One region of the Priestia sp. YIM B13552 genome, then DNA from elsewhere that is predicted to be linked to it. Evidence: a T-box and tRNA genes for the amino acid it is inferred to sense, from the RefSeq annotation. Region 1 holds a T-box; the other holds one or more tRNA genes.
What was found. A T-box is a leader RNA that pairs with one kind of tRNA and senses whether it is charged. The one in region 1 lies ahead of ACFX40_RS10990 (valine--tRNA ligase), so its partner is inferred to be a tRNA-Val.
Positions count from the first base shown of each region.

Region 2: it encodes a tRNA-Val, which carries the amino acid that the T-box ahead of ACFX40_RS10990 (valine--tRNA ligase) is inferred to sense. The anticodon was not compared.

Region 1 covers NZ_JBHZOU010000002.1:938,949-954,318, reverse strand. The annotation lists gene hemL (glutamate-1-semialdehyde 2,1-aminomutase) at 1-241, shown strand, start outside; gene spoVID (stage VI sporulation protein D) at 389-1,534, shown strand; gene ysxE (spore coat protein YsxE) at 1,612-2,661, shown strand; gene ACFX40_RS10995 (hypothetical protein) at 2,673-2,870, opposite strand; T-box leader at 3,101-3,345, shown strand; gene ACFX40_RS10990 (valine--tRNA ligase) at 3,428-6,070, shown strand; gene ACFX40_RS10985 (bifunctional folylpolyglutamate synthase/dihydrofolate synthase) at 6,167-7,465, shown strand; gene ACFX40_RS10980 (DUF420 domain-containing protein) at 7,622-8,179, shown strand; gene ACFX40_RS10975 (hypothetical protein) at 8,365-8,559, shown strand; gene ACFX40_RS10970 (prepilin peptidase) at 8,556-9,311, shown strand; gene ACFX40_RS10965 (SPOR domain-containing protein) at 9,430-10,503, shown strand; gene ACFX40_RS10960 (Maf family protein) at 10,614-11,183, shown strand; gene radC (RadC family protein) at 11,199-11,885, shown strand; gene ACFX40_RS10950 (rod shape-determining protein) at 12,115-13,140, shown strand; gene mreC (rod shape-determining protein MreC) at 13,160-14,041, shown strand; gene mreD (rod shape-determining protein MreD) at 14,041-14,559, shown strand; gene minC (septum site-determining protein MinC) at 14,676-15,359, shown strand; gene minD (septum site-determining protein MinD) at 15,362-15,370, shown strand, end outside.
Region 2 covers NZ_JBHZOU010000001.1:1,083,786-1,099,155, reverse strand. The annotation lists gene ACFX40_RS05345 (phosphatidylglycerophosphatase A family protein) at 1-200, shown strand, start outside; gene ACFX40_RS05340 (GNAT family N-acetyltransferase) at 326-805, opposite strand; gene ACFX40_RS05335 (MurR/RpiR family transcriptional regulator) at 975-1,820, opposite strand; gene gnd (phosphogluconate dehydrogenase (NAD(+)-dependent, decarboxylating)) at 1,971-2,870, shown strand; gene gntK (gluconokinase) at 2,896-4,437, shown strand; gene ACFX40_RS05320 (NCS1 family nucleobase:cation symporter-1) at 4,716-6,242, shown strand; gene ACFX40_RS05315 (GntT/GntP/DsdX family permease) at 6,513-7,841, shown strand; gene ACFX40_RS05310 (DUF1349 domain-containing protein) at 7,996-8,607, shown strand; gene ACFX40_RS05305 (YitT family protein) at 8,646-9,266, opposite strand; gene ACFX40_RS05300 (Lrp/AsnC family transcriptional regulator) at 9,439-9,888, shown strand; gene ACFX40_RS05295 (arylamine N-acetyltransferase family protein) at 9,916-10,671, opposite strand; tRNA gene ACFX40_RS05290 (tRNA-Val) at 10,936-11,007, shown strand; gene ACFX40_RS05285 (DEAD/DEAH box helicase) at 11,176-12,621, shown strand; gene ACFX40_RS05280 (copper homeostasis protein CutC) at 12,686-13,315, shown strand; gene ACFX40_RS05275 (hypothetical protein) at 13,444-13,578, shown strand; gene ACFX40_RS05270 (amino acid permease) at 13,651-15,042, opposite strand.

The DNA.
Region 1 (15,370 bases):
AAATCGAGCTGGTTCAATGATCGGTTTCTTCTTTACAAACGAACAGGTAATAAATTACGAAACAGCGAAAACATCGAATTTAGATTATTTTGCAGCTTACTATCGTGAAATGGCTAATGAAGGCGTGTTTTTACCTCCTTCTCAATTCGAAGGAATGTTTTTATCAACTTCTCATACAGATGCAGACATTGAACATACAATTGCAGCAGCTGAAAAAGCTTTTTCAAAGTTGCGTGGATAAACAGCTAAATAAGATTGTCTTTTATATCAAAGCTTACGGAGGATTCCGTAAGCTTTTTTAGTTTTAAAGACATATTTTAATTTATTTGTTCATACATCTTTAATGACCGCGCTATTACCTGGCGGGTGTTGGAAGGGGGAGAACAATTTGTCGCAGGATAATTTATCATGTCTGCGTTTTTCCGTAGAAGAATCAGTATGGTTTCAAAAAGGACAGGAAGTCTCACAACTTTTGTCTATCTCCTTAGAGCCTCAAGTATCTATTCAAGAATATGACCAATACGTGTCTATTCGAGGAGCATTACAATTAACAGGTGAATACGAAACGTACGAGGGAGAGCACTCGTTACGAGAATATACAAATGAGAATCAAGTGCAATCTATCTCTGTCCGTGAAGACGGAACGGCTGAATTATCACATCAATTTCCTGTTGATATTACCATTCCTAAAAATCGTATTCAAAGTATTGAAGACGTATATGTATCTATTGATTTATTTGATTATGAATTGCCAGGCACAAATCAGCTGCAGCTAATGGCAGACTTGTCCATCACAGGATTGTACGGAGAACAGCATGAAGAACGAGAAGAAGAGGAAGAGTTTTCGGAGGAACAGCATATCGTCTCCTATGAAGAAGTGGACGATGCTGAAGAGGTATATACTGAAAACGTTGCTCAAGAAGAAGAACAAGAGGAACAAGAGTTTGACGTAAGCTATCGTGAAGCTTCCGCACTTTTAGAAGCAGAGGCTATTGAAGAAGAGCATTCAGAAGAGGCCCCTAGTTATTTTTCATCTGTATTTAAAAAAGAGTCTCGTGCTGAGCCGGTCGTGGAATATGAAGAGGAAGCATATGAACCATTTGAAGTCGAAGTGAAAAAAGAGGCCCCAATCGAGGAAGAAAGAGAAGACAATGTGATTGAACTGTTTCAGCTTCGTCAAGAGCAAGAAAGCTTCGAAGAATCGCAAGCTAGTGAATTGAATACGTATGCTGACGTTCAACGAGAGGCTGAGCAAGAAGAAGCTGAGCAAGAAGAGGAAAAGATTATTGTTGAATTTCGGAAAGAAGAAAATGAAAGCGGCCGAAATGAAAACGCCCTTTATTTAACAAAGCTCTTTTCGCGGGAAGAAGAAGCTTTTTCAACGTGGAAGCTTTGTATTGTTCAAGACGGAGATTCGCTTGATACGATAGCAAACCGCTATAATACGAATGTACAAAACATTTTACGAGTAAATAATTTAGAAGATGAATATGAGCTGGAAGAAGGAAGCATCTTAAATATTCCCGTTCGTTAAAGTGGGAAAGAAAACAGTTTTGACGCATATAATGTCTTAACTGTTTTCTTTATTTTTTACGAGGAAGGAGAATATAGATGCAGCGGACAGTAGCAGACTACAAAGTATTGTTAAAAGAATATGACTTAGATGTTGACTTTATCGAAGACTATGGAAAAGTAAAAAAAGTCTATACGAAAACCGGCGTGTTTGCGCTTAAAGAAATAGCGAATCATCAAGAACGAAATCAAAACTTCATTCAAAAGCTGCAGAACGTTTATCAAAAAGGATGGATGGGATTTGTCCCTATTTATCAAACGAAGCGTTCTCAGCCCATTGTTTCAGATGAAAGCGGCTCGTATTACTTAATGCCGTGGCTCCCAAATAATCCGACCGAAGAGCGTGATATTCGATATCATAAATTATTTCAAGAGCTTGCTAAGCTTCATGGCGCTTCGGCGCAGGAAGTAGAAGTGAAAAAAGAAGATATAGAAAATCATTACACATCGATGAAAGAAACGTGGGAAAAGCGTCAGGAAGAGTTGAAGCAGTATGTAGCAGAATGCGAGAAAAAAATCTATATGTCCCCGTTTGAATTGCATTACTGTACGTTTTATTATGAAATGACAAGAGCGCTTGAATTTGGTTTTGGAAAGCTCGATCAGTGGAACGATGAAATGGAAGAAAAGGAAAAGATCCGGCTTGTTACTTCTCATGGAAAGCTATCGGCTAAACATTTTATCTATGACGAGCGGGGAAATGGTTTTTTTATTAATTTTGAACATGCAAAAGATGCTTCACCTATTTATGATTTAGTCTCATTTTATTTTCGGACTCTTCGCACATACCCAGTAACGACTTATGACAGCTATGAGTGGTTTAGTACGTATGAAAAACATTTTGCTCTCAGAGAAGAGGAACGGCTGCTTTTACACAGTTATTTGGCGTTTCCAGAGCCCCTGTATCAGTGCATCGTTCAATATAGGCAGCATAAAGAAAGTAAAACAGAGCTTGAACATATGCAGTCATTTATTCGAGCATACTGGCTGACGAAAAACATTGAACAGCTCAATATTAAAATATTTGAAGTAGATCAGCAAAAAAAAATGGCAGCGGAAGCAGCTGCACAAGCCCAAGCGAACGAATAGCGCTTGGGTTTTTAAATCCAGTCGGAATATAAAGCAACCGCTAGTATGGCAAGCAGTGCCAACAACAGTACATCAAAGGTTGTAGGGAAAAATAGTGTACGTATACCTTGAAAAATTGTCAAAGGAACAATAAACTGTCCACAAGCCGCTCCTGCTGTTTTGAGCCACCGCTGCAGTTGATACGAATTTACATTTATTCGTTTCTTCATTTGTACATGCCCCTTTCAATCCACGTGCCCAGGTTAAAGTAAGTATATGAAAAAAGAAAGAAATGGTGCCATTTTTTTAAGTTGGCTCTTCATTTTATTTCCAAAATTAGCGAGCGAATGAAAAAATAAAGAGCAGAACAAAAAAATTATGAATATAATCATAAAAAAATGGAGAAGATTATTGACGATTCAACATTTTTTCATATAGTATAATTAAGAGAAATTCATACATAAATACAGTGAATAGGAAGAGTACGGGATGTTCGTCTTTCAGAGAGAGAAATCAGTTGCTGTGAGATTTCTTAAGAATGTGCACTCGGAATGTCGCCTATGAGTAGCTTTTTTGAACAGCTGCATAGTTCAGTAGAAAAAGCCGGTTAATCAACCGTTATGAAATGAAGTGTATAGGCTTATCAAACGGGATACGTCTATAAAAAAAGGTGGTACCGCGAAATCAACTCCTTTCGTCCTTTTATTAGGAAAGGAGTTTTTTTATGTTTATAAAAGCTTTACACAGTTTCTAAAGACTGAAACTTTATATTATGGAGGTATACATTATGTCTGAAAAAGAAGTGACTCTTCCAACGAAGTATGATCCAAAAGCCGTTGAAGAAAATCGTTATCAGTATTGGTTAGACGGGAAGTTTTTTGAAGCAACAAATGACCCTGAAAAAGAGCCATATACAATTGTAATTCCACCCCCAAACGTAACGGGTAAGCTGCATTTAGGCCACGCTTGGGATACAACGTTACAAGACATCTTAACGCGTATGAAGCGTATGCAAGGCTATGACGTTTTATGGCTTCCTGGCATGGACCATGCGGGGATTGCAACGCAGGCAAAAGTAGAAGAAAAGCTTCGCAGCGAAGGGAAAAGCCGCTACGATCTAGGCCGCGAAAATTTTGTAGCCGAAACGTGGAAATGGAAAGAAGAATATGCAAGCTTTATTCGCCAGCAGTGGTCGAAGCTAGGACTTGGCTTAGACTATTCACGCGAGCGCTTCACGCTTGATGAAGGCCTTTCTAAAGCAGTGCGCGAAGTATTCGTAACGCTTTACAAAAAAGGGTTAATCTATCGCGGAGAATATATTATTAACTGGGATCCAGCTACGAAAACAGCTCTTTCAGACATCGAGGTTATTTACAAAGATGTACAAGGTGCGTTTTATCATATGCGCTATCCGTTGGCAGATGGTTCTGGACATATCGAAATCGCAACAACTCGTCCTGAAACAATGCTAGGAGATACGGCTGTAGCTGTTCACCCTGAAGATGATCGCTATAAGCACTTAATTGGCAAAAAGGTTGTCCTTCCGATTGTAGGTCGTGAAATTCCAATCGTAGGCGATGATTATGTAGATATGGAATTCGGTTCTGGTGCGGTAAAAATTACGCCTGCTCATGACCCGAACGATTTTGAAATTGGAAACCGTCATAATTTAGAGCGTATTTTAGTGATGAATCAAGATGGTACGATGAATGACAAAGCAGGTAAATATGAAGGAATGGATCGTTTTGCTTGCCGTAAGCAAATTGTTAAAGACCTTCAAGAAGACGGTGTATTGTTCAACATTGAAGACCACATGCATTCAGTAGGTCACAGTGAACGAAGCGGCGCCGTTGTTGAACCTTATTTATCAACTCAGTGGTTTGTAAAAATGCAGCCTTTAGCAGATAAAGCAGTAGATCTTCAAAAACAAGAAGAAAAAGTAAACTTTGTGCCTGATCGTTTTGAAAAGACATACTTACACTGGATGGAAAATATTCGCGACTGGTGTATTTCGCGTCAGCTTTGGTGGGGACACCGCATTCCAGCTTGGTATCATAAAGAAACTGGAGAAGTATACGTAGATCATGAGGCTCCAGCAGATATCGAAAACTGGGAACAAGATTCAGATGTATTAGACACATGGTTCAGTTCAGCGCTATGGCCATTCTCAACAATGGGCTGGCCTGATGTGGATGCAGCTGATTTCAAACGCTACTACCCAACAAACGTGCTTGTAACGGGCTACGATATTATTTTCTTCTGGGTATCTCGCATGATTTTCCAAGGTCTTGAATTTACGGGTAAACGTCCGTTTGACGATGTACTCATTCACGGTCTTGTACGAGATGCTGAAGGTCGTAAAATGAGTAAATCACTTGGTAACGGTGTAGATCCAATGGAAGTAATCGAGAAATACGGTGCAGATTCTCTTCGCTACTTCTTATCTACAGGAAGCTCACCAGGACAAGATTTACGCTTCAGCTTTGAAAAAGTCGAAGCGACGTGGAACTTTGCAAATAAAATTTGGAATGCTTCTCGTTTTGCATTAATGAATATGGACGGCATCACATTTGAAGAGCTTGATTTATCAGGCGAAAAGTCTGTTGCTGATAAATGGATTTTAACGCGCTTAAATGAAACGATTGAGCACGTAACAAAATTAGCTGACAAATATGAATTCGGTGAAGTTGGACGTATTCTTTATAACTTTATTTGGGATGATTTCTGCGATTGGTACATTGAAATGGCTAAACTTCCTCTTTACGGAGAAGATGAAGCAGCTAAAAAGACAACTCGCTCAATTTTAGCTTATGTACTTGATAATACAATGCGACTTTTACATCCATTCATGCCGTTTATTACCGAAGAAATTTGGCAAAGCTTGCCGCATGAAGGCGAATCGATTACAGTAGCTAAATGGCCGGAAGTAAGCCCTGAGCTTTCTGATAAAGAAGCAGCTAACGATATGCGTTTACTTGTAGATATTATCCGTGCTGTTCGTAATATTCGTGCTGAAGTGAACACGCCGATGAGCAAACAAGTAAAATTATTTATCAAAGCTAAAGATGAAAATATTCAAAGCCAGCTCGAAAAGAACCGTGCGTATGTAGAACGTTTCTGTAATCCAAGTGAGCTTGTGATTTCAACAGAGGTTTCATTAGACGAAAAAGCGATGACTGCTGTTGTAACAGGCGCAGAATTAATTTTACCTCTTGAAGGTTTAATTAATATCGAAGAAGAAATCGCGCGTTTAGAAAAAGAATACGACAAGTTAAACAAAGAAGTAGAACGTGTACAAAAGAAATTAAACAACCAAGGCTTTATTGCAAAAGCGCCTGCTAAAGTAGTAGAAGAAGAGCGTGCAAAAGAGCAGGATTATGTTGAAAAACGCGAAGCTGTTCAGTCTCGTATTGCTGAATTACGCGGATAATCAATGGGTTAATGAACCAACAGAAAAAGCGTGGCTTGTATAGCGACGCTTTTTCTCTACATAATAATAGCGATGGAAAAGAAAGGTGAATAAAAGATGATAACGACATATGAAGAAGCGCTTGATTGGATTCATAACAGACTTCGCTTTGGAATCAAGCCGGGGTTAGAACGAATGGAATGGATGCTAGAGCAGCTTGATTTTCCGCAGCAAAATCTAAATGCTATTCATGTTGCTGGGACCAATGGTAAAGGTTCTACCGTTTCTTATTTGCGAAACATGTTGGAAGAAGCAGGGTATAAAGTTGGAACCTTTACTTCTCCTTATATCGAAACATTTAATGAGCGGATCAGCGTGAATGGACAGCCTATTTCAAATGAAGCAATGACCGCTCTTGTTCAGGAAATAAAGCCTGTTGTGGAGCGACTAGAACATACAAGTTTAGGATCAGCAACGGAATTTGAAGTGATTACAGTCATGGCTTTTCTTTATTTCGGCTATCATGAGTCAGTTGACTATGCTGTGTTTGAAACAGGGCTTGGAGGACGGTATGACTCAACAAACGTTGTGAATCCTATGGTGAGTATTATTACAAACATTGGATTTGATCACATGGCAATACTAGGTGATACGGTAGAAGAAATTGCATCAGAAAAAGCGGGGATTATTAAAAAAGAAGTCCCTATTATTACTGGGGCAGAGCAAGTAAAGGCGCTTGATGTCATTACTGAAGAAGCAAAGTCAAAGCAGGCTTCGTTATTTGTATTAGGAAAAGATTTTGACATTAAAAACTATGAGCCCTTAGCAAACGGGGAAGGCTTTGCGTTAAACACGCCGTATGGCATATTTGAAGACTTGAAATTAAATATGCTTGGCTATCATCAAGTGAAAAATGCAGCTTTGGCTCTCATGGCCGTTTGTTATTTAAAAGAAAAGAAAAAGCTTTCTATCTCCAATGAGCAAATGATAAAAGGGATTCAGCATACAAAGTGGAACGGCCGCTTTGAGATAGTAAATGAGCATCCTTTAACGATTATTGATGGGGCTCATAATGCAGAAGGCATTGATAGCTTGTTATCTACTTTACGCCTTCATTATGAAGATCGAAACATTCATTTAGTTTTCAGCTGCTTAAATGATAAAAGCGCTGATCGAATGGTCCAAGAACTTGAAACAATCGCTGCAAGTATTACATTTACGTCGTTTGACTTTCCTCGTGCTCGCGCAGCTGGGGAGCTTTATGAGATGAGTACTCATCATAATAAGCATATGGATGAGGAGTGGAAAGAAGCAATTGCTTACGTAAAGAAAAAGGCAACAGGGGAACAAGACATGGTCGTAATTACAGGGTCTCTGTATTTTATATCAGAAGTGCGGGCTTTTCTTCTAAAATGAGCAAAAGCAGCAAATGACATCTTGCTGCTTTTAACATAATGTGAGGAAGGGATACGGATAATAAGGAAGCACTAAGTTCAAAGTATTGTCACTTTCACCCCCTAGGTAAGTGATATATAATAAACATGTACATCACTAAATAAGGAGATTGTTAACATGAGTAAGAATAATGAAAAAATTGTACCGAAAAGTAATAAAAACTTTACCGGTATTATTCTTACCTTTTCAGTGATAGCGAATGTTATTATTTTACTGCTATTCTTTTCGAATATTGGCTATCAAGGAAAAGTAAGTTTTGATTTGACTATCTTTCCACGGTTAAATGCTATTTTGAATAGTTTTACATTTATTTTTTTAGTTGCAGCGTTGATTTCAATTTTCAGGAAAAATATCAATGCTCATAAAGGTTTTATTTTAGCAGCATTCACTTCCACACTGCTCTTTTTAGTTTCATATTTAACGTTCCACTACATTTCCACAGAAACAGCTACGTTCGGTGGAGAAGGAATCGTTCGTCCCATTTACTTCTTCATTTTGATCACACACAGTTTCCTAGCAGCGATTATTGTTCCGCTGGCACTGTTTGCACTTGTGTGGGGCTGGACAATGCAAGTTGAAAAACATAAAAAAATTGTGCGATGGACAATGCCAATCTGGCTTTATGTAAGTCTTACAGGTGTAATTGTCTACTTATTTATGGCTCCTTACTATTAAAAGACGTCTGCTTTTGCAGACGTTTTTTTATGCTGTTTTTGTTTTTTAGTGGTATAATCCATATTACCTATAAAAAGTGTGTTTTAAGGAAGGAGGCATACAGAATATGACTTTTATGGGTATTGTGATTCAGTTTATTAATAAAGGAGCTGTTTGATACTAATCAATAAAGGAGAGATATTGAAATGGATAAACTGTCAACGAGGAATAAAGGAATTTCTCTAATGAAAGTGATCATAATGGTTATCATAATAGGTCTTCTAGCAGCTTTTCTCATTCCGTTTATTGGCAGCTATTTAGAGGAAAAAGATACATTCCTTCACTCAAAAGAACATCTGCAATTAGTAAACAAGACGCCTGATATGGAAGAAATAGTATGAGTTTAATTTATCTCTATGCATTTGTTTCAGGCATCACGTTAGGTTCATTTTATAACGTAGCAGGCCTTAGAATTCCTCAGAAAAAATCTATTTTGTCTCCAAGATCTCATTGTCCACACTGTTTATACGTTCTTTCTCCACAACAATTAATTCCCATAGTCTCCTACATCAAAAATGCAGGAAAATGTAGTATGTGTCGCAAAAAAATCTCCTTCATCTACCCATTCATAGAATTTTCGACAGGAAGTTTATTTGTATATGCTGTTTTTAGATTGAATACGACGTTAGAACTGATTGTCATATTAACCTTTGTTTCTTTTTTAACAATTATAGTTGTCTCAGATATAGCCTATATGATTGTCCCAAATAAAGTGCTGCTATTCTTTTTGCCTATCTTTCTTCTTGAGCGTCTTTTCATTCCATTAACTTCGTGGAGTGATTCTTTAATGGGAGGAGGAACCGCATTTTTTCTCCTTTTTCTAATCGCATTTCTCAGCAGAGGAGGGCTTGGAGAAGGAGACATTAAATTGTATGGTCTGATTGGTATTGTGCTTGGAGTAAAGCTTGTTTTGCTATCGCTTTTTTTAGCTATATTAATAGGCGGAACCGTTAGTATAGGAGCGTTATTAATGAAAAAGGCAAAGGTAGGTGTACCAATTCCCTTCGTTCCTTTTATTTTTATAGGGACAATCGCTGCTTATTTTCATGGAAACGAATTGATAGATTGGTATGTTAGCAACTATTTTTATTGAGCTTCAAGTCTTCGACAAATTTAAAATTTCTGTAACTAAATAGCGAAAACCTTTTGTAACAAGACGACAAATGTCTTGTTATTTTTTTTTTCTTCTATGATAGCATGGAAAAAAGTGTATGTTTTATGTCGGTTTACCTCAGCTTGCAACCGGTACTAAGACTACGTTAACTAAAGGCGGTGGGGCAGTGGACAAGCAGGAACGAAAGATTTCAATTAAAATCAACGGTCAATCCAAGGAAGAACAAGCACAAGAAAAAGACGAATTTACGTGGGTTCTTCCGGAACCGTCATCCAAAGATTCTCATGTGGAAGAAAATAAAGTGGTGTTTATTGAAGATGTAAGAAATGAAAAAAAGAAAAAGCCGCGATTACATCCTAAAAATGTTTCGATTAAAACGGTAAACGGGGGTGTGATCAAACGAACAGCTGTGATTGTACTGCTAGCAGTCGGAATAGGCAGCGGCATCGGTATGGTCGGTGTGAAAATGATGACAGGAAGTGAACAGCCTGTAAGCAAAGCACAAACAAGTGAGCAAACGAAAGAAGAAAAAGCTGCTCAAACAGCGTCTACCACTGAAAGTGTTGGTAAAGCTGAAAAGAAAAGCGAACAGGAATCGAAGGGGACGTCAGCTGCTGCTTCTACTTTAGAACCTTTTTCCTTTTACATTGTACAAGCAGGTGCCTTTTCATCAAAAACTGCTGCGAACAAAGCAATGGATAAATGGAAAGAAGAGAACCAAGCAGGCGAGATCTTTTCACCTAAAACCTATTCTCTTGTCGTTGGTGCTGCCACTGGAGAAGAAAAAGCGGAGGCGCTTAGTAAAACGTATAAACAACAAGGTAAAGATGTATATGTAAAGTCTTATGAAATTAAGCCCACTAGCGAATTAGGGAAAAAAGATCAAACGGTTATAACAACAGCGCAGCCGTTTATGGCTAATCTTTTAGATCAATCTGTTAAAGCGATTGAAGGAGAGCGGGTAGCGGATATCAAATCTCTGAAAAAAGAGCTGACAAAAGTTCAGAAAGAAGCGTCAAATGAAGACATTAAAACCATGGTGAGCACCCTTCAAAAAGCTGCGGCTTTTCTTTCTTCATATGAAGACAATAAAAGCAGTAAAGATGCTTGGCTTGCTCAGCGATACGTGTTAAAAGCTCTTCAGCAGTATGAAAGCCTTGTAACGTCTTAACGAGTGAGGTAGTGTAATGCTGCCTCACTTGTTTATTGTCATTTGGAGATGAAATTGCTAAAATAACGGTGTGTCCTTCTTTTTTAAATCAAAATGCAAAGGTGAGATGTATGAAACAAACATTAATTTTAGCCTCAGGCTCCCCTCGTCGAAAAGAATTACTTCAGCAGCTTCACATTCCCTTTACCGTTCACGTTAGTACAATTGAAGAAATCGTCAATCCATCATACACTCCGTCCGAGGTAGTAATGGATTTAGCTAGGCAAAAAGCAGTGGACGTCGCTTCGCATCATAAAGAGGACATTGTCCTAGGTGCCGATACAGTTGTGGTATATGGCAATCGTATTTTAGGAAAACCAAAAACGAAACAAGAAGCGATTGAAACACTTACGATGCTGTCAGGTCAAAAACACCAGGTATTAACTGGAGTAGCGTTCGTATCAAATGCAAAAGTTCATACGTTCTATGAACAAACAGATGTAGAGTTTTGGCCGATTGAACAAGATGAAATCGTACAGTACGTAGAGTCAGGAGAGCCTATGGATAAGGCTGGTTCTTATGGAATTCAAGGTCTCGGTGCTGCGCTAGTTAAAAAAATCGAAGGAGACTATTTCTCCGTGGTGGGCTTGCCGCTCTCCCGAACAATACGTGAGCTAAAACAATACGGTTTCGTCTACTAAAAAGGAGTGGCGAAATTGGATCAATCATTGTTAATTAAAGATTTCCCTCAAGATGAAAGACCTCGAGAGCGCCTTGTGTCAATGGGTGCTTCTAGTCTTTCTAACCACGAGCTTATTGCTATTTTACTGCGCACTGGAACCAAAGATGAATCTGTTCTTCAGCTGTCCAACCGCATATTAACGCATTTTGAAGGTCTTCAACTGTTGCAGTATGCATCGCTTGATGAAATGATGAATATTAAAGGTATCGGACCTGCAAAAGCGATTCAAATTATAGCGGCTATTGAAATAGGTAAGAGGATTGTACAGCGGAAATCTAGTCAGCGATATACCATTCATGGCCCTGAAGACGGAGCTAATTATGTGATGGAAGAAATGCGCGTGCTGTCTCAAGAGCATTTCGTCTGTTTATACCTCAACACGAAAAATCAAGTTCTCCACAAGCAAACCATTTTTATCGGAAGCCTCAATTCATCGATTGTCCATCCAAGGGAAGTATTTAAAGAAGCCTTTCGCCGTTCAGCTGCATCCCTTATTTGTATTCATAATCATCCCTCCGGAGACCCTACTCCCAGCAGAGAAGATATAGAGGTAACGAAGCGCTTAAAAGAGTGCGGATTTATCATAGGAATTGAATTGTTAGATCATTTAATTATCGGAGATCGAAAATATATTAGTTTAAAAGAAAAAGGATACATGTAAGGCTATGCTTTTTAAAATCCTTGGGTTATAATAGTAGTCATGATTTTAAATGACAAGTTCTTTACAATCATTCGTTATTAATAGACAAAGTATGACTTTTTATCATACAATATTTGGCGTTGACATCTATGAAAAAAGTATAGAAAATAAAAAATGTTACTTATGAAATGAAGAAATTGAATTATGGAATTTTTACCTTTGCATTTTGGTAAGAGAAAGGAAGAGACACATGTTTGGAATCGGTACTAGAGACCTTGGAATAGATTTGGGTACTGCAAATACGCTCGTTTATGTAAAAGGAAAAGGAATTGTTGTGCGTGAGCCGTCTGTTGTGGCTTTGCAAACTGATACAAAACAAATCGTTGCGGTAGGTAACGATGCAAAAAATATGATTGGTCGTACACCTGGGAACGTAGTAGCCCTTCGTCCGATGAAAGATGGAGTTATTGCAGATTACGAAACAACTGCGACGATGATGAAATATTACATCAATCAAGCTCAAAAAACAAAAAGTTTGTTTGCGGGTAAGCCGTATGTAATGGTTTGTGTACCTTCTGGCATTACAGCTGTTGAGAAACGTGCCGTTATTGATGCGACTCGTCAGGCTGGCGCGCGTGATGCGTATACAATTGAAGAACCGTTTGCTGCAGCAATCGGCGCCAATCTACCGGTTTGGGAGCCAACGGGAAGTATGGTAGTAGATATTGGTGGAGGAACAACAGAAGTTGCGATTATTTCTTTAGGAGGAATCGTAACATGTCAGTCAATCCGTATTGCTGGGGACGAGATGGATGAAGCGATTATTCAATATATTCGCAAGAATTACAATTTAATGATCGGTGAGCGTACGTCAGAAGCATTAAAAGTAGAAGTCGGTTCTGCCGGAATTCCAGAAGGTATTGAAAACATGGAAATTCGCGGACGTGACTTACTAACAGGTCTACCGAAAACAATCGAAATTTCAGCAGAAGAAATTGCAGAAGCGCTAAAAGACACAGTGGCTTCTATTGTAGATTCAGTAAAAAGTACATTAGAAAAAACACCACCTGAACTTGCGGCAGATATTATGGATCGCGGTATTGTATTAACAGGCGGTGGCGCATTGCTACGTAATTTAGATAAAGTTATTAGTGAAGAAACAAATATGCCGGTTGTCATCGCAGAAGATCCGCTTGACTGTGTTGCAATTGGAACTGGTAAAGCGTTAGAACACATTGATTTATTTAAAAATCGTACAAGCGATTCATATCGCTAAATATTAAGAGGTGTAGATCGTGCCACAATTTTTCTTAAATAAACGTTTAGTTATTTTATTAGTCAGTATTATTGTATTAGTGGCATTGATTGGTTTTTCGTTAAATGGTCGTAAAAATGTAACGTGGCCTGAACAGTTTGTCAAAGATACGGTTGGTCTTGTTCAGGCTACCTTTAATGAACCCGCACAATTTGTAGCGGGTTTCTTTCAGAATGTAGGTGACTTAAAGCGTACATACGAAGAAAACGAGGTATTAAAAGCTCGTTTAGACGAACGCATGCAATTAGAAACGAAAGCCAACGCTTTGCAGCAAGAAAATAAAAAATTAAGAGCACAGCTCGACAAAAAAACGGATTTAAGTCAATACAACCCAATCGAAGCAACAGTTATTGCTCGTAATCCAGACCGTTGGCATGAGGTAATTGCCATTGATAAAGGGACGGTTCATAATGTGCAGGAAAATATGGCTGTTATGACTCCTGAAGGGCTGATTGGTAAAGTGAAGCATGCATCTAAGTTCACATCTACTGTGCAGTTAATTAGTTCATCAGATCGTACAAACCGTGTATCTGCTAAAATTCAGGCTAAAAAAGAAGTGTTTGGTTTAATTGAAGGCTATGATGATAAAGAACAGGCGCTTGTTATGCGTCGTATTCCATTTGATGCTGATATTAAAGAAAAGCAAAAAGTAGTAACGTCTGGTCTAGGACAAGAAGACGGCATTTTCCCTAGCAATCTTCCAATTGGCGTTATCACAAAAATTGAGCCTGATGAATATGGATTAACGAAAAAAGCTTATATCAAACCTGCTGCTGACTTGTATGACCTAGATAACGTAGTTGTAGCTAAAAGAAGTGCGCCCGCTGCTGAAGACGATTTAGGGGCGGAGGAGGCTAACTGATGAAGCGGTTTGTCCTTCCTATTCTCGTGCTTGTCGTTTTTATGTTTGAAAGTATCTTTGTTAATTTTATCGCCATGGCATCACCATGGCGAGACTGGATTCTATCGCCTCACTTTGTTGTAGTGGTACTGGCTTTTATGTCAGTGTATTATCACCCAAAGCAAGCGATGCTATATGGGGTAATCCTTGGATTCATGTACGATATTGCCTTTACGGATGTCTTAGGAGTATACGCGCTTGGATTGCCGGCCGTATGCTATATCGTATCAAAACTAATGAAGATTTTTCAGCAAAATACGCTTATCGTAATCTGCATGTCGCTATTAGCTGTAGCCATTATTGAGTTTTATGTATATGGAATTAATAGCATTATTAATATATCTGATATGACCATTGGTCGCTTCTTGCAAGAGCGATTTTACGCAACCATCATTTTAAATGCCATATTTGCACTCATTTTTGCATTTCCGCTTCAAAGGTGTTTTCAATATTTCGCTAAATTTATCGATGAACGCTGATCGGAACATATATTACGCTTCTCGTTCATGATAGGATAAAAATGCTGATTGAAGAAACGAAAAAAAGGAATTGAGTAAGTCTCTGTCGAAATTATATATTCGTTGAGGTGAGCGTCTTGAATAAACAAAAGCAACAAAATGTGACAATTAAAGGAACAAAAGATGGATTAACGTTGCATCTCAATGATACATGTTCATTTGCAGAGCTTTTGACGGAACTTAAGACGAAGCTTTTGACAAATAAGCATGGCGATGCCGATCAGATCGTCACAGTGTATGTCAAAATCGGAAATCGTTATTTAACTACAGAGCAGGAAACCGAATTGAAGGCGCTCATAGAAGAAAATCAGTATTTAGTAGTTAAACAAATTGATAGTAACGTTATTTTAAAGCAAGATGCAGTCCGAGTAAGAGAAGAAAGTGAATTAGTATCTGTTACAAAGGTAGTTCGTTCAGGACAGGTTCTCCATGTAGAAGGCGATTTGCTTCTAGTCGGAGACGTAAATCCCGGAGGAACCGTTGTAGCTGGAGGAAATTTATTTGTACTAGGTGCTTTAAAAGGGATTGCTCATGCAGGATATCGTGGCAATAAAAACGCCGTTATTGCTGCATCGTTAATGAAACCTTCACAGCTGCGCATTGCTGATATCATTACCCGATCAGAAGAAGAGCGCAGTGAGAAGGAAGAGAATATAATGGAATGTGCATACTTAGATGATAATGATCAAATGGTGATAGATCGCGTGCAAACTTTACCGCATCTAAGACCGAATTTGACCAGGGTAGAAAGGAGAATTTGACAGTGGGAGAG
Region 2 (15,370 bases), on a different contig from region 1:
GTATCGCTGTTACGACCTTTGGCTATTTAGATAAAGTAAAAGTAGGCATTATTGAAAAGCTGGACTGTAAAAAAGAAAAAGGAGTTAATACCTTTTTAGATGATTTAGTAGCGAGCGTAGCTTCTAGTGCGGCAAGTCGTTTAGCTCATCGTCAGCGTGATGAACAAGAACAGCTGCAAGAAGGCAATCCGGCTACGTAATAAACTTCTTTTAGTATGTATATAAGCTGTGTAAATTAACACGTCGAAATGATTTAGTCTTTTATTTGAATAACGGAGACTAGGCACGTATCACCTACGTGTCTAGTCTCCGTTATTGGAACGATTTATGGCTGTAGTGAAGTAGTCATAAGGTAGCTTAAGTTTTTCAGCCCAAGACTTTCATAGAAAGCACGTGCTTTCTCGTTAAATGCCCATACGGTAAGCTGGAGGTCATTTGCTCCTTTTTGTACAGCCCACTGTTTCGTAGCAGAAAAAAGACTTTTTCCTACGCCATAATTTTGAAAGCCTTTCTTAACGCCAAAATATTGGATGTACGCTGTGTAGGAAAGAGGAGCTAATGTAGTGGGAGGGTTATATTTTAATTCAACAACAGACGCCCCAATAATTTGATTTCGATATTGAGCTACAAGAATATCAATGGTTGCATAATAAAGAGTAGCTTGATATTGTTCGGGAGATAAAACAGCCATTTGATTATCAAACATAGAAGGAAGCGCATTTGCGTGGAGTTCTAGTGATTCCCCTAATATTTTATTTACTTCTGTATAATCATCGAGTTTTGCAGTGCGATAGATAATCTCCATACACACTTCACCTACTTTTTAAAAGTTGTGCTTTATCATATGTAGCAACTTAGAAAATGTTAAATGAGAATTAAAACTCGAAAATTTTAAGCGAAGAACTGCACTAAACAGAGCATATATTCTATGCTCTGTTTGATGTTATAGTTGAAGAATATATAAGAGCGAAACGTTAAATTCTAGTTTCAGCAATGGCATCGCGTACTTTTTCAAGCGAGTGTTTAGAGGCATCTTTATTCGCAATCATTACATTAACGTACAAAGCATCAATGAGGCTTAGCTGTCCAATTCTCGAGGCAAGAGCTTCAGATCGATATTCTGTTTCTTCTGAACTCGTATAAAGAGAAACATCGACATTTTGGCTTAATGGAGATTTTGGAAAACCCGTAATACCGATCGTTTTGGCACCGTTCGCTTTTGCTGTATTTAAAATGTTCATCGTGTCTTTATTTGTTCCAGAATGAGAAATCACGACCGCTACATCCTGTTTTGTTAATTGAGAAGCGGACATAAGCTGGAAGTGGGAATCAATAAATGCAAACGTTTTAATTCCTGTTCGAACAAATTTATGAAAAGCATCCATAGCCACTACTGAAGAACCACCCGTGCCATAAAACTGAACTTTATCCGCCTTCATAAGAAGTTTGACGGCTTTTTCAATAGCGTTGCTTTCTAGTATTTGTAATGTATTTTCAAGCGTTCGCACATTGGAGCGAAAGATTTTTTCAGCAATCGTTTTTTCATTATCCGTTTCAGCAATTTCCTCGTGAATCTGCTGAATAGGCGTCATAATTTCAGCAGCCAGCGCTATTTTCATCGCTTGATAGCCCTTGAAGCCAATTCGTTTACAAAAGCGAAAGACTGTTGCATCAGCTACATTTAAATCGTCTGCCACTTCGTTAATGGTACTGTGAATAATTTGTTCCGGCTGTTCTAAAATATAATTTGCTATTTTTTTCTCTTTTTCACTGAATCTAGCATAGTGAGAACGAATTTTTCCTAAGCAATTTTGCGTCATAACTGATGTTCCTTTCCACGAATTTAGTAGTAAAAAGAGTATAGCACAAAAATATGAGTGAAAAAAATTTTCTTGTAAACGATTGCAAAATGAAAAATAATTCGTATAATGGAGGTAATGTGAAATTTTTTTTCAAAGGGAGTTTGTAAAATGAAAATTGGATTAATCGGTTTAGGAAAAATGGGATATAATTTATCATTAAATTTAATGGACAACCATCATGAAGTAGTAGCTTATGATGTAAATAAAGAAGCGGTAGAAAAACTTGCAAATGAAGGAGCAACTGGCGCCTTTACTGTTGAAGAGTTAGTTAATGAACTTGCTCCTTCACCTAAAGTTGTATGGATTATGGTTCCGGCTGGAGAAGTAACGGAAAATGTTATTACAGAACTAAAAGAACTTCTGTCAGAAGGAGATATTATAATAGATGGAGGAAACTCTAATTATAAAGAATCTGTTCGACGTGCTCAGGATCTTCAGGAAAAAGGTATTTACTTCTTTGATGTAGGGACAAGCGGCGGAATGGAAGGTGCAAGAAACGGAGCGTGTACAATGATCGGTGGAGATGCGGAAGTATTCCGTACAATTGAACCGGTTTTTAATGATATTTGCGTAGAAAATGGATTTATGTACGCAGGTAAAAGCGGAAGCGGTCACTTTTTAAAAATGGTTCACAATGGTGTAGAATATGGAATGATGCAATCCATTGCTGAAGGATTTGAAGTTCTGGAAAAAAGTCAGTTTGATTTCGACTATGAAGCCGTAGCACGCGTTTGGAATAACGGATCTGTTGTTCGTTCTTGGTTAATGGAACTAACGGAAAATGCGTTTTCAAAAGATCCTAAACTAGACAGTATTAAAGGAGTTATGCAGTCTTCTGGCGAAGGGAAATGGACCGTAGAGACTGCTCTTGATCTTCAAACGGCAACTCCTGTTATTGCTTTATCGTTAATGATGCGCTATCGTTCATTAGAGGAAGATACATTTACAGGAAAAGTTGTAGCAGCACTTCGAAATGAATTCGGCGGCCACGGTGTTGTAAATAAGTAAAGTAGTAAAGTAGGGGGACAGCAGCATGAGCAAAAAATATGCAATAGGTGTAGATATCGGAACAACGAGTACAAAGTCTGTATTGTTTTCAGTAGACGGTACAGTCATTGCAAATCATGGGATTGAGTATCCACTATACTCGCCGACGCCCGCGATGGCTGAGCAAGATCCTGAAGAAATTTTTCAAGCAGTTGTACGTACAATTCAAACGGTTGTAAAAACGAGCGATGTAAAACCTGATGATATTTTATGCGTTTCATTCAGCTCAGCTATGCACAGTGTTATTGCCGTTGATCAGCAGGGAAAACCGCTGACAAAATGTATCACGTGGGCGGATAATCGAAGTGCAGAATGGACGGAAAAAATTAAAAATGAATACAATGGTCATGAGATTTATTTGCGTACCGGTACGCCTATTCATCCGATGTCGCCGCTTTCTAAGCTAACATGGCTTTCTAATGAACAGCCTGAATTAGTGAAGGGAACACATAAGTTTATTTCGATTAAAGAATATGTATTCTTTAAGTTGTTTAACGAATATGTTATCGACTATTCGATTGCATCAGCAACGGGTTTGTTTAATCTGAAAAATCTTGCGTGGGATGAAGAAGCACTTAAAGTAGCAGGTGTTACAACCGATCAGTTATCCACTCCTGTTTCAACAATGCATCAGTTAAAAGGGTTAAACCCAGCGCTTGCAGTTGACATGCATTTACTTCCAGATACGCCCTTTATTGTAGGTGCAAGTGACGGTGTATTATCAAATTTAGGCGTAAATGCAATTGAACCAGGCGTTGTTGCTGTGACGATCGGGACAAGCGGAGCTATTCGAGCAGTGACTGACAAGCCAGTAGTTGATCCCAAAGGTCGTATTTTCTGTTATGCGTTAACTGAAGACCACTGGGTAATTGGCGGCCCTGTAAATAACGGAGGCATGATTTTTAGATGGGCTCGCGATCAGTTTGGAGCATCCGAAGTAGAAACAGCTAAACGCCTTGGAAAAGATCCGTATGAAGTATTAACGGATATTGCAGCTTTAGTGAAACCGGGAGCAGACGGCTTATTGTTTCACCCATACCTTTCAGGAGAGCGTGCGCCGCTTTGGGATGCAAATGCGAAAGGTTCATTCTTTGGCCTAGGTTTACATCATAAAAAAGAACATATGATTCGTGCTGTATTAGAGGGCGTTATTTTTAACTTGTATACGGTGTTATTGGCACTTGAAGAGTTAATTGGAGAGCCTACAAAAATTCAGGCAACAGGCGGATTTGCACGTTCCGCACTTTGGCGTCAAATGATGGCAGATATTTTTAACCAAGAAGTATCCGTGCCGGAAAGTTTTGAAAGTTCATGTCTAGGAGCAGTTATCCTTGGCTTATATAGCCTTGGCGAAGTTGACTCATTAAACGTTGTTTCTGATATGGTTGGAGCGACTAATCATCATTATCCAATCAAAGAAAACAGTGAAGTATATAAAGAGTTAACGGCTATCTATATTCGTTTGGCTCGCTTATTTAAAGAAGAGTACGAAAGCATTACGGCTTTTCAAAAAAAATATGTACATTAAGTTCAAAAATCATCGCTTGAAGCTTTCAAGCGATGATTTTTTGTGTGTTAGGTTATCTAACAATCAAAAGAGTTGACACTACACAATATATAAAAGTTTCCTCAAATAATGTTACAATTTGTCCAGTGTATCCCCGTTTCGCATTAAATATAATAAGGGATAACGTTAGTATTTATCACATACTAGAAGGAATCGTCACAAACGCCTTTATATTTCAGAAAATTCAAACAAAATTTGTTTTTTGAAATGAACTTATTTTATGAAAAGGGGTTTTATGGATGAAAACACAAATTGAGCAAGATGGAATTGTGACGCTCACAGATGAGACGCACAATCAGCTGAGCGGCAGTGACCTTTGGAATGAGGATTTACGTCCGACTACGATGAAAGAGCATTCTTGGAAAGGAGTTAACTTTGCCACGCTTTGGATTGGGATGTGTCTGTGTATTCCAGCTTACACAATGGCGAGCGGAATGATGACGCTTGGAATGAACTGGTGGCAAGCAATTGGTACAATCTTTTTAGGAAATGTTATTGTTCTTATTCCTATCTTGCTTAATTCTCACGCTGGAACCAAGTTTGGCATTCCTTATCCAGTATTTGCCCGCCTGTGGTTTGGAGATAAAGGAGCACATATCCCAGCACTGGCTAGGGCCATTGTGGCTGCTGGGTGGTTTGGAATTAATACATGGATTGGAACGGAAGCAATTGATACACTTCTAAGCGCTTCGTTTTCGTCTTGGAATGGTTTAGCTGGTCATACAGCCATTGTATTTGCTCTTTTTTGGCTTTTAAATGTAGGAGTAGCATATAAAGGACCGCAAGCGATTAAAGTATTAGGAGCGATTGCTGCTCCAGTTATTGGTATTTCAGCTATTATTCTTTTTATATGGGCTTATACCAACTCGGGAGGGTGGGGGCCCATTTTATCTGCGCCTTCTAAATTTACATCAACCAGAGAATTTCTAGCCATATTTTTCCCTGCTTTAACCGGAGTCATTGCATTTTGGGCGACGCTCGCTTTGAACATTCCTGATTTTTGTCGATATGCTAGAAGTCAGAAATCTCAAATGGTTGCGCAAACCTTTTCCTTGCCGTTGACGATGAGTATTTTTTCATTTATTGGAATTGCTGTTACCTCAGCAACAATCGTTATATTTGGAGAAGCTATTTGGGATCCAGTGGCGTTAGTAGCTAAATTCCCTCCATTTATCATTTTCTTAGGAACAATCGTTATCGTGCTTTCTTCTTTAACGATTAATGTGGGAGCAAACATTGTCGCGCCAGCCCGTGCAATTGAGAATCTGAATCCAAAGAAAATCACGTTTGCGATGGGGGCGCTAGTGACCGGTATTTTTGCTATTTTACTTCAGCCATGGTACATCATGTCTAATTTCGGGAACTATATTTTCGGCTGGCTTGGAACATACGGAGCACTGCTTGGCCCTATAGACGGCATCGCCATTGCTGACTACTGGCTTGTAAGAAGGAGACAGATGGCATTAAAGGATTTATATGAGGTAAACGGTCGCTACAGTTATTCAACAGGTTTTAATAAAAACGGTATTTATGCATTAGTAATTGGCGTGGCCATACCCGTTTTAGGCTTACTAATTCCTGGACTGCGTTTTTTATGGGATAATGCCTGGACATTTGGCCTGTTCATTTCTATCATCGTTTACACGTATCTCATGAGAGGAGATAAAAGTGTATTAGCGCCGGGGGAATATGAAGAAATAACGTTAAAAACAAGCGAAAAACCGATTATCGACAGTCAAACAGCTGATCCAACCATCACCAAATAAATAAGGTGAATCCAATCATTAACATGATTGGATTTTTTTATATGTTAAAAATGTATGGAAGAAAATTGATAAAATTTTTTTGAGTTTTTTTATTGATTTAAGAATTTTTTTTTCATATAATTTAAGTAATAAAAAAATGAAATCGTTTTCTAAATTAATTAATGTAAACGATTTCGATAATTGGAACTTATTTTTTAAAAAATTCACAGGGTGTAGAGCTTTTTTGCTACATAGAGAAAGCGTTTACTTAAAGGGAAGGTGGAAAGCAAGATGGATGCATACTTATTAGCTATTACAGTTGCCGCAATTGTTATTGTTATTGTAGGTGTTTCAGTTTTTAAATGGCATGCGTTTATTAGTTTAACGGTTGCGAGTTTGTTTTTGGCAATTGCTTCTGGGTTATCAATGGATAAAATTGTTGGCGCTTACGAAACGGGAGTGGGCGGTGTTTTAGGGCACTTAGTAGGAATTTTAGCGCTGGGAACGATTTTAGGTAAGCTGATGGCCGATTCAGGTGCCGGCATGCAGGTAGCGGATTATTTCGTAAGAATATTCGGTGTGAAAAGACTGCCATGGGCGATGCTAGTAGCAGGTTTCATTATTGGTATTCCTGTTTTCTTCGAAGTAGGAATTTTAATTCTACTGCCTTTAGTTATTTCGATTCATAAAACAACAAAACAAAATATATTATTGATTGCTCTGCCGGTTATTGCAGGATTATCAATTGTTCACGGTCTCGTTCCTCCTCATCCAGGAGCGATGGCAGCTATTAGTATTTACGGAGCAAATACGGGAAAAGTGCTTTTATACGCATTAATCATTTCAATTCCAGCTGCAGTTATCGCTGGACCAGTTTTTGCAAAATGGGTTCACAAACGAGTGATTCCAGAAGGAGAACCTGATCTAATTCGTATTACGACAACATCAAAAGATCTTCCTGGTACAGGCGTTTCATTTTTTGTCATTTTACTGCCCGTTCTATTAATGATCTTAGCAGCGATAGCACCTGTTATTAACGGATTGCCAAGCGGCGTAGTGAAGTTTGTAGAATTAATAGGAAGTCCATTAATTGCACTTTTAATTGCTTGTTTTGCAGCGTTTTACCTGCTTGGAAAACGTCAAGGTATGACAAAAGATGTGATTAAAAAACTAACGGAAGAATGTTTGCTTCCTGTAGGATCTATTGTCTTAATTATTGGTGCAGGGGGTGGCTTCAAACAAGTATTAATCGATAGCGGAGTAGGTACAACGATTGGTCAAATGTCTGAACATCTATCTCTATCACCACTTGTACTTGCATTTTTAATTGCTGGATTAATCCGTATTGCTACAGGTTCAGCAACAGTTGCATTAACAACAGCTGCTGGTATTGTCTCACCAATCATTGAGCATATGTCCGGTGTTAACTTAGAACTGCTTGTTATCGTTACGGGTGCGGGTTCACTAATGTTCTCTCATGTTAATGATGCTGGCTTCTGGATGGTGAAGGAGTATTTAGGATTAACAGTGAAAGAAACGTTCAAAACATGGACCGTTCTGGAAACGCTTCTATCCTTTATTGCTTTTGCAGGAGCACTTATTCTAAATGCATTAATTTAAAAATAAGACTCTTTTACTCTATGTAAAAGAGTCTTATTTTTTTATGAAAGAAAAGAATTTACAAGAAAAATAATCAAAATATTTTATTTATTCGTTAAATTATGGCAAAATAGAAATAGAAGAATAATAGCTTCTAAGAAGGGAATGACAGAGAGTGAGTAATCAACTAGTATTTTTCACAAACTTTTCAGAAGGAAAATTAGATTCAGACGTTTCTTGGTATTGTCCACCAGCTCAATTTCAAATTGATACAGAAACGAATCGATTAGTGATTAAAACAGACGCTAAAACGGATTTTTGGCAGCGTACTCATTATGGCTTTGAAGCGGACAATGGACACTTTCTTTACCGTGAAGTAGAAGGCGACTTTGAAATCATGACAAAGGTGCATACATATCCAGTTAATCGCTACGATCAAGCAGGTCTCATGATTCGTGTATCAAAAGATACGTGGATCAAAACGTCAGTTGAATACAATCCCGATGGTCCTAACCAATTAGGAGCAGTCGTAACCAACCAGGGCTTCTCAGATTGGTCCAGTCAAAATTTTACTCAAAACAAATCAGCGCTTTATTTTAAAATTCAGCGCAAAAACGATGATTACACCGTTTGTTATTCAAGTGATGGAGATTCTTGGACTCAGCTCCGACTCGCTCACTTATTGAACTCAACCAAAGAACCTGTTCAAGTTGGTATTTATGCTTGTAGTCCTCAAGGAGAAGGGTATGAAGCCCAATTTGATTTTATAAAAGTAGAAAAAATGTAAATAAAAACCACGATTTAGCCACAGCTAAATCGTGGTTTTTATTTAGAAAGCGCATTATCTAAAGGCTGTGTGGAAGAAGCGGATGTCGGTTGATTGTGTAAAGCAATCTTTTGTTTGAAGTAGCTGATGACAAAACCTGTAATCGCAATGGATATAACAGAGAAAATTCCTTTTGAAAGTCCAATTGAATACATGCTCGACAGCACGACAAGGAAATCAAATGAAAAATTCACTTTTCCAGGATCCCAACCGAATTTTCGCTGCGCGAATAACGCTAGAATATTAGCACCGCCGAGAGAAGCTCCGTTCATAAATAAAATGGATAAGCCAAGGCCGGCAATTAGTCCGCCCGTAACAGCACCCATCAGGCTGGGAAGTGTAAAAGAAGGAAGCAAGTGGTCGAGTGAAGTGAGAAGCGATAGCAAAGACACTGATCCTATAGTTGTGGCGGTAAATTTCCATCCCATTTGAAAGAAGGAAAAGAGATAAAAAGGAATATTAATGAGAAAAAAGATCACGGCAAACGATAAGGGAAGGGCATATGACAAGCTAAGAGACAGACCAGCTGTTCCCCCGGTCACTACGTGAGAGTGCCGCAAGATAAGAACACCAATACTTGCAATCGTACATCCAAGAATAATCCATAAAACTTTTTTCATAAATAAACCCCTTTGTTTGTTTTTTCGGAATTTTCATTTTCAATTATCTACTTTAATGATAGGATATTAAATAAAGAAAACACATGTATAAATGAAGGAAATAATACTTGTTCTGTTATCAACTTGAATAAAGATTTTATTTATTATATTCATTTTGAAAGGAAAGGTTTGTATGGATCAAATCGATGCACAACTATTGTCTATTTTGCAAAGGGACGGACGTATGACGATTAGTGATTTATCAAAAAAGCTGGCTCTTAGCCGTCCAAGCGTATCAGAAAGACTTCAGCGTCTTCAGGAACGAGGGGTGATCCAGCGTTTCAGCGCTACGGTGTCTCCGAAAGCTTTAGGAAGAGATACACAGCTGTTTATTCAAGTAAGTGAATTAAAAAGAAAACCGGAGGAATTTGAAGACTTTATTGAGCAAAATGAAGACGTGCTTGAATGTCATCGCGTAACGGGGCCGGTTTCTTACTTTATTAAAGCAGCCGTGTCTGGAATGGATGGACTTAGAATGCTAGTGGATGAACTGATTCCTTATGGAAATGTGAATACCTCAATTATTTTAAAGTCGCCTGTAGAAAACAGGCTGATTACTCCTGTACAAAAACCGGCCCCATAAGAGGCCGGTTTTTCGTATAAGGACATATTAATAAAATCCTTTAATAATATAAAAATGATTTTGTAAAATATCAGGTATTTCTTCTTCTGAAAGGTTCCTTTTCGTCTTTTTTTCGCCATCTGTTACAGTCAGAGTTTCACCGGAAAGGGTAATGCGCCCTGTAGGGGTTGCGATTGTAACAAGACGTTTGTGTACAAACGGAGAATCGGCTGACGTTTGATTGAACTCACACATGGGAGTAAAGTCAGTCAGTTTCTTAGGAAGCGTAGACACACGGTACAGCGTTTTCCATACATCATCTTCCCATCGCTGCAAATCGTACATATGCTCAGCAACGTTTGTCATACGATAAGAGCCGCTTACATCTCTTACTACTTCGCCATTTAAAGGCATTGGCTTGCGCACAGAATCTCCAAACCCAACGTCTACGATGTAAGGCTGATTTTTAATCGTCACAAGATTTGTAGCGTGACTTCCTTCAATGGTCCACGTGCCGTCGGGTTTTTTGACGGTAGCTGAAACGTAAGAGACTTCATATCCGCTTTCTTTTAATAGCCAGCCAAATAGACCGTTTAATTCGTAGCAAAATCCTCCCCGCAAATTTACAATTACTTTTTGAAAAATTCGTTCTAAATCAATTATAATAGGGGTTTGAGACAGAACATCTAAGTTCTCAAAAGGAACATGAAGCATGTGTTTGTTCTGTAAAGCAGCTAAGCTTTCATACGTTGGGCTATCCGGTTTCTTAGCTAAAAACCGACTAAAATAATAATTAATATTCATCAAATACACCTCTTAGTGAATCATTTCTCTCTGTCTTTAGCAGAACGTTCATGTAACAGCGCTTTTTCGATTGTCTCTTTGAAAGCGAATCCTTGAAGTACACGGCTGTCAATTTTTAAAGTTGGTACTTTCATCCCGTCACGCTCCTTTATGGCATGTTTTTATTTTATCAAAAGTAAAGACGATCCTTCCAACTTGGGAACTGCGGAAAAATAGTTGACAAAATTGGATAACTCTTTCTATAATATAGTCAATACATATCACGAGCGATTAGTTCAGTGGGAGAATACATCCTTGACAGGGATGGGGTCGGGGGTTCGAATCCCTCATCGCTCATACCAAAGCCGTTTTCTTATTAATAAGAGAGCGGCTTTTCTCTTTTGTTTGACAAATCAATGCTACATTAAATCTTGAGCGCGTATAGAAGAATTAAAGTATAATGAAACATAGTGCATCAGGTCATGATAAAGATAATCACTAATTTAAAATAAATGAGGGTACAAAATGAATCAAAGAAGTTTTAGTCAATATGGGCTTAGCGATAAGGTAGCTAAGGCGCTTTCTAGCCTGCAATACAATCATCCCACGGAAGTACAAAGCAAGGTGCTTCCCATCGCGCTAGAAGAAAGAGATGTTGTCGTGAAGTCTCAAACAGGAAGTGGAAAAACGGCTTCCTTTGGCATTCCACTGTGTGAATTAGTTAACTGGGAAGAAAATAAGCCCCAGGCCTTAGTGTTAACACCTACACGAGAGCTGGCCGCGCAGGTAAAAGAAGATATTACAAATATCGGCCGTTTTAAGCGAATTAAAGCAGCAGCTGTCTACGGAAAATCACCGTTTGCTAAGCAAAAAGTAGAATTAAAGCAAAAAACACATATTGTTGTAGGTACGCCTGGACGAGTGCTTGATCATATAGAAAAAGAAACGCTTGCATTAGAGAAAATTCGTTATTTGGTTATTGATGAAGCAGATGAAATGCTAAATATGGGTTTTATTGACCAAGTAGAAGCAATCATTCAACATCTTCCTAGTGAGCGTGTAACGATGCTTTTCTCTGCTACGCTTCCTGAAGATATTGAAGAGCTTTCTCGCAAGTATATGAAAAAGCCGGTTGATGTTGAAATCAAAGCGAATGGATTAACAACAAGTACGATTGACCATTCCGTTATATCAGTAGAAAACGAACGTAAATTTGAACTGCTGAAAGACGTAACCACAGTAGAAAACCCAGACAGCTGTATCATTTTTTGCCGCACACAAGAGCAGGTAAATACGCTGTTAGATGATTTAGATGATCTTGGGTATCCTTGTGATAAAATTCACGGGGCAATGGTACAAGAAGACCGTTTTGAGGTTATGAATGATTTCAAAAAAGGTAAATTCCGCTATTTAGTGGCGACAGATGTAGCTGCGAGAGGAATTGATATTGATAATATCACACACGTTATTAACTACGACCTTCCGTTAGAAAAAGAAAGCTACGTTCACCGTACAGGAAGAACGGGACGTGCCGGTAAAAAAGGAAAGGCTATCACATTTGTAACGCCTTATGAAGAGAGAATGCTATCGGAAATTGAAGAATATATCGGTTTTTCAATTCCAACATCTACTCCTCCTTCTAAAGAAGAAGTACAGCAGGCAGCATCCGCTTTTACTGAAAAAATCAATGAGCGTCCAGAAGTTAAAAAAGATAAAAGCGAGTCATTAAATAAAGACATTATGAAGCTGTATTTTAACGGAGGAAAGAAAAAGAAAATTAGAGCGGTTGATTTTGTGGGAACAATTGCGAAGTTAGACGGAGTAACCGCGGACGATATTGGAATTATTACGATCCAAGAAAATGTCTCTTATGTAGAGATTTTGAATGGAAAAGGTCCAAAAGTGTTACAAGCAATGAAAAACAAAACGATTAAAGGAAAGAAATTAAAAGTTCATAAGGCAATTAAATAGCAGAAGGAAGTCCATCTTTTTAAAGATGGGCTTTATTTATAGAGACAATAAAGGAGTTGAGAGTATGAAGTACATAAAAGAAGCGTGTGTAGAAGGGTATGAGCAGGCAAAAAAAGCAGAAAAGCTAGAAGCAGACCGCATTGAATTATGTGACAATCTCAGTCAAGGAGGCACTACGCCAAGTTACGGCACCATTCAATATGTAAGCGAACATCTTGATACAGATATCAACGTAATTATTCGCCCAAGAAGCGGTGATTTTATATATTCCGAAGCAGAATTTCAAATTATGAAAAAAGACGTTAAAACATGTAAAGACCTTGGAGTAAACGGAGTAGTATTTGGCATTTTAACAGAAGAAGCTGAAATCGATTATGGACGCACTAAAGAGTTAATAGCAGAAGCTCATCCTTTAAGCGTTACGTTTCATATGGCATTTGATGAGATTAAAGATAAATACAAAGCTATTGATATACTTAGTGAATTGGGAGCAGACCGTATTTTGACCAAAGGAGGGAAAGGATCTGCTTTGGAAAATCTTCATATGATCCGGGAATTGATCACATATGCTAACGAACGTATTATTATTTTGCCTGGCGGAGGAATTCATGAAGGCAACGCAGAGGCGGTTATAAAAGAAACAAAAGCAGCTGAATTACACGGAACAAAAATTGTAGGAGATTTATCTCGTTAAATAAAAAGAGGCTGCTACAAAAGCATTTTAATCCAAGTGAAAAACGAACCATTAATCAATATGTTTGATTCGTGGTTCGTTTTTTTTGATGGTGAATATAGTTTCATCTGTTTCGTTCCTTTTAGCAGGTGATTGGAGGGCAAGGCGAAGACTCCTGTGGGAACAGCGGAACAGATGAGACCCCGCAGGAGCACAAGCGACGAGGAGGCTCATCGGCAGCCCGCGGAAAGCGAAGCCTTGCACGGAAATCAACTGCGGTGTAATAAGCAGTCCAGCTCATCTATCTCATTTGTTCGTCTTAAGATTGAATTCATTTAGTTATGTCTCAATCTCTTTTATTTTGATGTATTTTCTTTTGCTGCTAAGCCGCTCGTCATTTTGGTACGCTGAAAGAAAAAAGAACCTACGACGAGTACAGCAATTAAAAGAGTTAAGAAGAACTGCGAACGTAATGAATCAATAAATGCCATGGCAATAAAAATACTAGTGATGGCAAGGATTGTAGCGTAAGTTAAGTAAGGAAATAACCACATTTTAATTTTTAATGCTTCGGGATTTTCTTTTTCATATTTTTTTCTCATTTTAATCTGTGAAAATGCAATAACAAGATATACAAGAAGCGCTACGCCGCCTGACGCATTCACTAAAAACAAAAAGATTTTGTCCGGTGAAATATAGTTAAAGATAACGCTAATGTACGAGATAACTGTACATGCTAATATCGCGCTAACCGGCACGCCTTTTTTATTTAATTTTGAAAAACTTTTTGGCGCATCGCCGTTTTGAGACATGGAAAACAGCATGCGAGAACTTGTATACAGACCAGAATTCAGACAGGAAAGAACGGCTGTTAAAATAATAAAGTTCATAATTTGAGCTGCGGCCGGTACATTCACTAATTCAAGAATAGATACAAATGGGCTTTTCATTAGGCTTGACGAATTCCACGGAAGAACCGTTACTAAAATAAAAATAGAGCCTAAATAGAAAAACAAAATGCGATAAATAACGGTATTGGTCGCGATGGTAATGGCTTTTTCAGGCTGAGACGATTCACCTGCTGCGGTTGCGACAATTTCTGTTCCCATAAAAGAGAACATGACAAGGGCAATTCCTAAAAATACAGAGCTAATTCCATTCGGTAAAAAGCCGCCTTTGTGCAAAAGGTTGGAAGTGCCGGGAGAATCAATTCCTGGAATGAATCCACAAATAATAGCTATACCTAAAAGTAAAAAAAGAACGATACTGACGACTTTAATGAGGGAAAACCAATATTCAAATTCTCCGAAAGATTTAACAGAGTACAGATTGGTCATCGTTAATAAAAAAGTAAGAGCCAGGCTTACTCCCCAAGACGGAAAAGACGGGAACCAGTATTGAATAATATTTGCACCTGCAATGGCTTCAACAGCAATAACGATAACCCAGAAAAACCAATAGAGCCAGCCAATCGTGTAGCCGGCCCAAGGGCCTAATGCTTCTTTTGCATAAGTAGAAAAAGAACCGCTGGAAGGATTGGCAGTAGACATTTCGCCAAGCATTCGCATGACTAAAATAACGAGCAAACCAGCAAATGCGTACGAAAAAATAGATCCCGGTCCAGCGGTGTTAATAAGTGATCCGCTTCCGATAAACAATCCTGCCCCGATAATTCCTCCAAGAGAAATCATGGTGATATGCCGGATCTTTAACTCTTTTTTTAACTGTGGCTGTGGATGGCTGTTCATTTGTAACCTCCTATATAACCTGAATTTTTAGTTAATATGGAGAATTATAGTATGTTGTAAGACGTATGGACAGGATGTTGTTAGAGGTTCTTTCATACAAAAAGCGGATATGAATGGTTGCATTCATATCCGGCTTACTCTGACACAGACATTCATTATGCGTATAAAGTACCTGATTAGCGTCTTTTTCCTTTTTTATAATAAGCAATGTAGATGAATTTCTTATGAATGGTAGCTGAAAATAAGCTGAATGATTGTTTCAAATAAGTTAAGCAAAAGAGGTATACATTCTATTAAAGGATAATGTGGAATGATATTCAAACTCTCT